DNA from 4 places in the Rhodococcus sp. NPDC055024 genome. Region 1 is predicted to be linked to each of the others. Evidence: riboswitches for the same ligand, from Rfam matches in the RefSeq annotation. Region 1 holds a riboswitch; each other region holds the start of a gene.
What was found. Region 1 has a riboswitch for S-adenosylmethionine ahead of ACWF6P_RS16410 (FAD/NAD(P)-binding protein). Riboswitches for the same ligand answer to the same signal wherever they lie in the genome.

Region 1 (2,195 bases):
GCATCGGTGTACGGGTCGCCGACTCGGTGGTCGATCTCGCAGCCACACTGGGTGATTCCGTCTTCTCCGAACCGACCCTGAACGCATTCATGGCCCAGGGCCGAGATCAGTGGATATCTGTGCGAAACCGGATCTCGGAACTCGTGACCGGTGAAATAGACTCGGATGCAGTATTTTCCGTCGACTCGGTGACACTTCACTTGCCCATCGCCGTGGCCGACTACGTCGACTTCTACGCCTCGGAGAATCACGCAACCAACCTCGGAAGGCTATTCCGCCCGGACGCTGCTCCCTTGATGCCGAACTGGAAGCACCTTCCCGTCGGATACCACGGACGCTCGAGCACCATCGTCGTCTCCGGCACCGATATCATTCGCCCCTGCGGACAGCGCAAGTCACCCGATCAGGAGAACCCGGACTTCGGATCGTCGCGTCGCCTCGACATCGAAGCGGAGATGGGGTTCATCGTCGGAACTCCCTCGAAGATGGGTGATTCCATCACCCCGGACGAATTCGCCGAGCACGTCTTCGGCGCTGTCGTCGTGAACGATTGGACTGCCCGAGACATCCAAGCGTGGGAGTACGTCCCCCTCGGCCCGAACCTGGGGAAGAGCTTCGCGACGTCCATCTCACCGTGGGTCGTACCGTTGCTCGCCCTCGAAGCAGCCCGAATCGACACTCCGGTGCAGGACCCCGAACCGCTCTCCTACCTGCGCGGTGAGGAGAAGTGGGGGCTGGACATCGATTTGGCCGTCGAATGGAACGGTCACGTCGTCTCGCGACCGCCCTACGCGCAGATGTACTGGTCGCCTGCACAGATGCTTGCGCACACCACCATCAACGGCGCCGCGGCCAGTACCGGCGATCTCTTTGCGTCCGGAACCATTTCCGGACCGGACAAGGATCAGCGCGGCGCCTTCATCGAACTGACTTGGGGCGGCGAAGAACCCGTCGCAGTCGGCTCCGCGACTCGCACCTTCCTCGAAGACGGCGACACCATCTCCATCTCAGCCACCGCTCCCGGCATCGGCGGTTCACGAATCGGCTTCGGGGATGTTCGAGCCCGTATTCTGCCGGCGACGCAGACCGAAAGGTAGCCGTCGATCTGTCGACTCGGGAGACCGATTGACAACTGTTTGATTCACGCTGATCTGATGTCCGGAATTCCTTGCCTCACGATTCTCCGAAGATAAGCTGGACTAACCATCCAGAGCGATCGAGAGTCCTGGCTCCGTGACGTCGCAGCAACCCCCTCAGCTGAGGTGCGGGTGCTTTCTGCCAGGTCCGATGGAGGACTCGTGCCCGGCGAACGACCCCGTACCTCAGTGGGGACAGCAACTGTCATCGTGATCGTGGGCGGTGGACCCCGCGGTACCGGCGTACTCGAGCGGATCCTCGCTCACGAATCGGTGAACGCCGATCCCACACCGATCGACATTCATGTCGTCGACCCGTATCCGGCAGGTGCCGGCCGTATTTGGAGAGGCAACCAAGCGCCGCTCCTGTGGATGAATTCGACAACCGCAGACGTCACCATGTTCACCGACGAGACCACCGCAGTCACCGGTCCGGTACTGCCGGGTCCGACGCTCGCGGAATGGGTCGCCGAGAACTCGGCTGAGCTTGCCCACTTCCCCGAAATCACGGCAGAAGTGCCGACCGTCACGCCGTCGTCGTTTGCATCGAGGTCACTGCAAAGCCGATACCTGAACTGGGTGTTCCAGACCGCGGTCGACTCTGCACCAGCGCACGTCGATGTTCGGGTTCATCGACGATCCGTGGTCGACATCGTGAACGTGGGCGAAGTACAGAATGTTCATCTGGACGACGGCGTTGTCATAGAGGCGACGGCCGTCCTTCTTGCACAGGGGCACCCGGATGCGTTGGCTGCCCCGCGCGAATCCGCACTGAGCGGGTTCGCGTCCGAACACGGGTTGACCTATGTGGGTCCGGGATACACCGCCGACCTCGACGCCGATGTCATTCCAGCAGGCGAGCCGGTATTGATCGCCGGACTCGGGTTGGCTTTCATCGACTGGATGGTTCTGCTCGCCGAGAGCCGCGGCGGTGTTTTCAAACGCGGTGACGACGGCGCCCTCACCTACGCTCCCTCGGGTCGGGAACCACTGTTGTATGCCGGATCTCGTCGCGGCGTGCCGTATCACTCCAAGATCTCGTACTCGATCGCTGACGCC
Region 2 (2,195 bases), on a different contig from region 1:
GAGGCGTGCGAGCACCGGGTGTGCGCAAAAGCGTCCGTCGCGAACTCCGATGCCGTGTTCGGCAGACAGGAATGCGGCGATCTCGCCCGCTTCGAATCCGTCGACGGTGAAAGTCACGATTCCGACGGCGTCGGGTGCGTCGTTCCACAGTCGTACCAGCGAGACTCCCTCGATGGCGGACAAGCCGTCGGTGAGCTGGGCGGTGAGTGCCTTCTCATGTTCGGCGATGACGTCGAAGTCCAGGGCTTGCAGGGTTTCGCAGGCGGTCGCGATAGCTGCGGCGCCGAGAACGTTGGGCGAACCTGCCTCGTGGCGTGCGGGCGCACAAGCCCATTCGGTGGACTCGATGGTCACCTCACGGACGGCGCCGCCGCCGGCGAGGTACGGCTGAGCCTCGTCGAGCCAGTCACGGCGTCCGACCAGAACGCCGGCGCCGAAGGGTGCGTACAGCTTGTGGCCCGAGAACGCCACGTAGTCGACGCCGCATTCCTGCAGGTCGATGCGGCGGTGGGGAGCCAGCTGAGCAGCGTCGACGAGGATACGTGCGCCGCAACGGTGAGCGATGTCAGCCAAGCGTGCAATCGGCAGGATCTCGCCGGTCACGTTGGAGGCGCCGGTGATTGCGAGCAGTGCGGCAGGCTTGGTGCACAGTTCACCGATCAGGCGCTCGATGGTCTCTTCGATGGTGTCTGCGGCGGTGACGATACGAGCGTCGTTCCACGGCAACAGGTTTGCGTGATGCTCGACGTCGAGGACAACGGTGCTGCCGGGGACGCACTGAGCCAGCAGGTTCAGCGAATCAGTGGTGTTTCGGGTGAAGACGACGACCTGATCGTCGGCACAGTTCACGAAACGAGCAACGGATTCACGAGCGTTCTCGTAGGTGAGGGTGGAGATCCGGGAGGCGTAGCCGGCACCGCGGTGGACGCTGGCGTACGTGGGCAACAACTCGGCGATACGGTCGGTGACCTGGGCCAATGCCGGCGCACTCGCGGCGTAGTCGAAGTTGGCGTAGGAGCATTCGCCGCCCTGAACCAGCGGAACCTGCAGGTCAGCACCCGAAACCTTGGCGATCGGAGCGGTGCAGCAGGTGTCGGCACTCAATACAGCAGTCATCGAAGACAATCCTCACGTTCAAGGACTCGTTCGTCGGGAGATGGCCCCGGAAGAGTCCGCGCTTGCCGCATTCGTTTTCGAACGCAGCCGGGTCGTCACCCGGAGCACCCCACCGCGGAGGAGGGTTGCCGACCAGCAAGCCGGGGCTGAACACTGGTACTCGTGACCTGGCAACGAGGATGGCAGGAACGTCCCGTGCTTGTCAAGACGAAGCTGCGAAGCCCGTCGTCACGGCGTAATCGTCCGGCAGGCGAGGTGGAGTGCAAGCCTGGTTTCCGGATCGGCCAGATCCACCGAGAGAAGGCGCTGAATTCGATCGATCCGACTCGATACGGTGTTGCGGTGCAAGCCCATTCGAGTTGCGGTGTGAGCCAGAGACGATTCTTCGTCGAGGTACGTCGAGAGAGTCTCGAGCAACTCTCCACTCGAATCTCGTAGCGGCGCGAGCAGTGCCGCGGCGGCGGGCTGAAACGTGTCGGTTCGCGTCCACGCCAGCAGCAACTGCGCCAGCCCGAGGCGGTCCACGTGCAGGAACCGGCCGGTGTGCGACCGGGAACCGGCGAGACGAGCGGCATCCCCCGCCTCCGACAGAGACGCTCCGATACCGGCAGGGCCATCGTGCGCGCGTCCCACTCCCACCCACGTCTCCATTGTGGGCTCCAACCGCGCTTGAGCTGCGCGAATACGTTCGGCGATCCTGGTGATCGCCTCCGGTCGCGGCTCACCCGGCAGAGTCGTCCACGCTGCCCAGCCGTCAGCCTGTTCCACAACGTTGGCGTCGATTCCCTCCGCTGCGAGGGCGTCTGCAACCTCAGTGCGCCTGGCCACCAGGTCGACCTCGCCGATGGCCAGGACTTTGATGCCGATGTGCCAGCCGTCCAGCGCCCAACCGGCGTCGAGTGCGCGCCTGAGCAGTCCGGGTGTGGCGTCTGCGGACGTGTCGACGAGTTCACCCAGCAACGCGCTACGCCGACGCGCTTCACGCTCGTCGACCATGCGCGCAACGGCCAGCCGGTGACCGACAGCCAACGAGGCCACATCGAGAACGACTGAGAGAGAAGCCTCTTCGACGCTCTGAC
Region 3 (2,195 bases), on a different contig from region 1:
GGGGTGGATGACGAGTGAGCGAACGTCACCGATGTTGGCGACGTGGCTGTGCAGCGTCAGGGCGTTGACGAATTTCTTGCCCGCATCGATCCCGCCGGGCAGCTCGAAGGTTACGATGGCGCCGGTTCCCTTGGGCGTCAGCTGCTTTCCACGTTCGAACCAGGGTGAGGAGGGGAGTCCCGCGTAGGAGACGGAGGCCACCTCGCCGTGGCCGTCGAGGAATTCGGCGACCTTCTGTGCATTGGATACGTGGCGCTCGATGCGCAGGCTCAAGGTCTCGATGCCCTGCGCGATGAGGAACGCGTTGAACGGCGCCACGGCGGAGCCGAGATCGCGCAGCAGTTGGACGCGCGCCTTCAGTGCAAACGCCGGTGCACCCAGGTCCGCGAAGGTGACGCCGTGATAGCTGGGATCAGGCGTCGTGAAGTTCGTGTGGCGACCCTGCGTCCAGTCGAAGGTGCCACCGTCGACGATGACGCCGGCGATCGCGGTGCCGTGTCCGCCAAGGTATTTCGTGGCGGAGTGAACGACGATGTCGGCGCCGTGTTCGAGTGGGCGTAGCAGGTACGGCGTCGCCACGGTGTTGTCCACGATCAACGGAAGACCGTTCTCGTGGGCCAGCGACGAGATGCCGGGTAGATCGAGGATGTGGTTCTTGGGATTGGCGATCGTTTCGCCGTAGAACGCCTTCGTGTTCGGGCGAATGGCTTCGCGCCACTGGTCGATATCGTCGGGATCTTCGACGAACGTGACTTCGATGCCCAGCTTACGAAGTGTGTAATGCAGCAGGTTGTACGTGCCGCCGTACAGGTACGGGCTCGAGACGATGTGATCGCCGGCCTCGGCGATGTTGAGGATCGCGATGGTCTCGGCAGCCTGACCCGAGGACAGGAGGAGTGCGGCGACTCCGCCTTCCAGGGCGGCGATCCGCTGCTCGACGGCGTCCTGCGTCGGATTCATGATTCGCGTGTAGATGTTGCCCGGCTCGGCCAGGCCGAACAGTGCGGCAGCGTGATCGGTGCTGTCGAAGACGTAGCTGGTGGTCTGGTAGATCGGCAGAGCGCGCGCATGGGTGGCGGTGTCCGCTGTTTGCCCGGCGTGCACCTGCTTGGTCTCGAACGACCAGTTCGCGGTCGGATCCGAAGCTGCTGCGGCGTCGGCTGTGTTGTCGGTCATGATTTGTTCACTCCAGTGGTCTGACGGATAGATGTCGGACGGGGGCGAATGATCGCCGCCCCGTGCTGGGGTCTATCTACAAGTGCGACACATACTGAAATACCTCCGTGGGGCTCGGCCCGGTCTGGGGTCCGTCCCTGTCGGACCCGCGCTTGTCACCCGAATTGCGGTGGAACTGCGCGAGCAGATCCACGTCGGGAAACCTGGTCATCACCCGGGGCACCCCACCGCGGTTGGAGGGTTGCCGTCCAGCGAGCCGGGGCTTGACGCTGGCACTCATGACCAAGTCGGATTCTACCGGGAAGTGAGCGCAGTCCTGACACGGGGCGAAATGTGAGCCGCAACCGCACGCGCGGCAGAGCGACGTAGCCCACTAGCAGGCAAAAGTTACTCGTGAGTAGAGACCGGTGAGTGGACCTGCCGGTTGCGGCCTCACGGGTTAGCAGTACGCTTGTCTTGTTTGGGACTCATCTCCCGAGATCAGTCCACACCGTCTAGGTTTGATAATCGAACCGTTCGCGGACCCACTCACAAAGTGTGACCGCAACCGTGTAACCAGGGAAACTTCCTAGGAGGACGCGAAGCACCCATGTCCAAAATCAAGGTTGAGGGCACCGTCGTCGAACTCGACGGCGATGAGATGACGCGCATTATCTGGCAGTTCATCAAAGACAAGTTGATCCATCCGTATCTCGATGTGAACCTCGAGTACTACGACCTCGGTATCGAGTACCGCGACGAGACCGACGACCAGGTCACCATCGACGCAGCGCACGCGATCCAGAAGCACGGCGTCGGCGTCAAATGCGCCACGATCACGCCGGACGAGGCACGTGTCGAGGAATTCGGTCTCAAGAAGATGTGGCGTTCCCCGAACGGAACGATCCGCAACATTCTCGGCGGCACGATCTTCCGCGCACCGATCATCATCTCCAACGTTCCGCGACTCGTTCCGGGCTGGACCAAGCCGATCATCATCGGCCGTCACGCATTCGGCGACCAGTACCGCGCCACAGACT
Region 4 (2,195 bases), on a different contig from region 1:
CCGAGTTTCGTTCACCACACGGGTGCGCAGTTGGAGACCGCGGGGATCTACGGACTCGGTTCCGAGGACGGCATCAAGATCGGCGAACACGCGACCGGGCCGGTCGTGACTCCACAGACCCGCGACTACACCCCTGATGTCGACGGAGAGCAACGATTGGTCGAGTACGCCGAGTCGTGGTTGCCCGGCGTTGATTCCACCCACGTCGAGTCGATCACGTGCCTGTACACGAGCACGCCGGACAGTAACTTCGTCATCGACCGAGTCGGCGCCGTCACGGTCGCGGCGGGATTCTCGGGTCATGGATTCAAATTCGGTCCGGCCCTGGGTGACCTTGTATCGAACCTCGTCGAGGGAACCGCGCTCGCTCCGGAAGTTTTTCGGCTGGGGGAGCGTTGACCAGATTCATGGAGGAAAGTGTTGTGGCACTGGAGCTCGGGACCCGGCAGGTCGAGGGCATCGGCGCGGTAGAGGTCTACTCGGTATCGCAGGACGATCCCTTGGCGGCTCCACTGATCGCGGAGTTGGCGCTCGAATACAGCTCGCGATACGGCGGAACTCGCGAAGCGATGCTCGCGGATCTCACCACGTACCCGGCAGAAGAATTTGCGTACCCGCAGGGGGCGCTCCTGGTGCTCACCCACGAGGATGTGCCTATTGGCGGTGGTGCATTTCGCCAATTTGATTCCACCACTGCCGAATTGAAGAGAATCTGGACATCGGTCGACTATCGGAAGCGTGGTCTCGGCAAGGTCGTCGTTCGCGAGTTGGAACGAGAGATCGAGCTTCGCGGATACCACAGGGTGTTCCTGACGACGGGCCCTCGGCAACCGGAGGCTGTCGCGCTGTACCTGTCCAGTGGATACACACCGCTCTACGACGCTTCACTCTCGCCCGAAGAAGTGGGCGTCCACCCGTTCGAGAAACAACTTCGGGTGCTCGAAAATGTGACCCGAGCAGCAATTCCTACCGACCGGGTTGACAACACCCGGGTTTAACCTCGTACACTTGCGAACGACCATCCAGAGCGACCGAGAGACCTGGCTCATTGAAGTCGCAGCAACCCCCCGAGTGATCGGGTGCGGGTGCTACCGCCAGGACCGATGGAGGAACACGAAATGAAGGCAGTCGAAGGCGGCTTCGATACCGCCTGGTCGCGTCGTCACGTAGACCTGTGCCGCACCGCGGGATCTTTCTGTACCAACTGACCTCGGTCAGTCATTCACACTCAGGCGAGTCGTCGACAAGTCTGTTTTCTCTTCTCTGCACAAGTGATTCGCGCTCGATCGCCTTCTTGGAGCTTCTTGCTCCACGGCGACGGGTGCGCTCTTCGGCATGCCTCTTTAGGAGTTCTTGGTGTCTTCGCCCTCATTCGGTGCCCGCAAACGCGCGACCGTCATTGCCGGTATCGGTGCTGTCTCGGTTCTCGGGACCGTCCTCGCCGGCTGCAGCAGCGACGGAAGCGGCAGCGGTGCCGACGCGGGTCCCGCGCAGTCCGGCGGAACCCTTCGTTACGGCCTCTCACAGGCGCCGACGTGCGCCGATCCGGCCCAGGCCGGCAGCAACCAGACCGTGTATGTCACTCGTACCGTGGTGGATTCGCTGACCGATCAAAATCCCGACACCGGAGAGATCACCCCGTGGCTCGCCAAGAGTTGGGAGATCAGCCCGGACGCCGCGAGCTTCACGTTTGTCCTTCGCGACGATGCCACTTTCAGTGACGGAACACCGGTAACGGCGGATTCGGTGAAGAAGACCTTCGACTCGGTCAAGAACCTCGGACCGAACGCATCGTTGGCGAAGAGCTACCTGTCCTCGTACACGGGCACCGACGTCGTTGACGCACACACGGCGAAGATCAATTTCTCCGGACCCAATGTTCAGTTCCTGCAGGCAACTTCGACGCCGCAGCTCGGAATCCTCGCCGAATCCACCACCGCCCTGGCCTCCGAGCAGCGCTGCCCCGGTGCAGCGGTGATCGCCTCCGGCCCGTTCGTCTACACCGACTGGCAGCAGGACAAGAGCGTCAAGATCGCCAAGCGTGCGGGATACAACTGGGCGTCGGACGCGGTCGCACACCAGGGCGAGGCCTACCTCGACGGCGTCGACTTCACCGTGGTCCCCGAATCCGGTGTGCGCGCGGGCAGCGTGGCTTCCGGCCAGCTCGATGCTGTCAGCGACGCGCTCCCGCAGGA

Region 2: another riboswitch for S-adenosylmethionine. It lies ahead of ACWF6P_RS19280 (aminotransferase class V-fold PLP-dependent enzyme); the one in region 1 lies ahead of ACWF6P_RS16410 (FAD/NAD(P)-binding protein).
Region 3: another riboswitch for S-adenosylmethionine. It lies ahead of ACWF6P_RS13640 (bifunctional o-acetylhomoserine/o-acetylserine sulfhydrylase); the one in region 1 lies ahead of ACWF6P_RS16410 (FAD/NAD(P)-binding protein).
Region 4: another riboswitch for S-adenosylmethionine. It lies ahead of ACWF6P_RS10960 (putative leader peptide); the one in region 1 lies ahead of ACWF6P_RS16410 (FAD/NAD(P)-binding protein).

What each region holds. Positions count from the first base shown of each region.
Region 1 covers NZ_JBSGVT010000007.1:98,387-100,581, reverse strand. Annotated here, with positions in the region: gene fahA (fumarylacetoacetase) at 1-1,097, shown strand, start outside; SAM riboswitch class I at 1,201-1,294, shown strand; gene ACWF6P_RS16410 (FAD/NAD(P)-binding protein) at 1,299-2,195, shown strand, end outside.
Region 2 covers NZ_JBSGVT010000009.1:27,149-29,343, reverse strand. Annotated here, with positions in the region: gene ACWF6P_RS19280 (aminotransferase class V-fold PLP-dependent enzyme) at 1-1,116, opposite strand, end outside; SAM riboswitch class IV at 1,170-1,284, opposite strand; gene ACWF6P_RS19275 (PucR family transcriptional regulator) at 1,345-2,195, opposite strand, start outside.
Region 3 covers NZ_JBSGVT010000005.1:166,039-168,233, reverse strand. Annotated here, with positions in the region: gene ACWF6P_RS13640 (bifunctional o-acetylhomoserine/o-acetylserine sulfhydrylase) at 1-1,176, opposite strand, end outside; SAM riboswitch class IV at 1,320-1,460, opposite strand; gene ACWF6P_RS13635 (NADP-dependent isocitrate dehydrogenase) at 1,766-2,195, shown strand, end outside.
Region 4 covers NZ_JBSGVT010000004.1:43,305-45,499, forward strand. Annotated here, with positions in the region: gene ACWF6P_RS10950 (FAD-dependent oxidoreductase) at 1-399, shown strand, start outside; gene ACWF6P_RS10955 (GNAT family N-acetyltransferase) at 408-998, shown strand; SAM riboswitch class I at 1,016-1,110, shown strand; gene ACWF6P_RS10960 (putative leader peptide) at 1,119-1,208, shown strand; gene ACWF6P_RS10965 (ABC transporter substrate-binding protein) at 1,357-2,195, shown strand, end outside.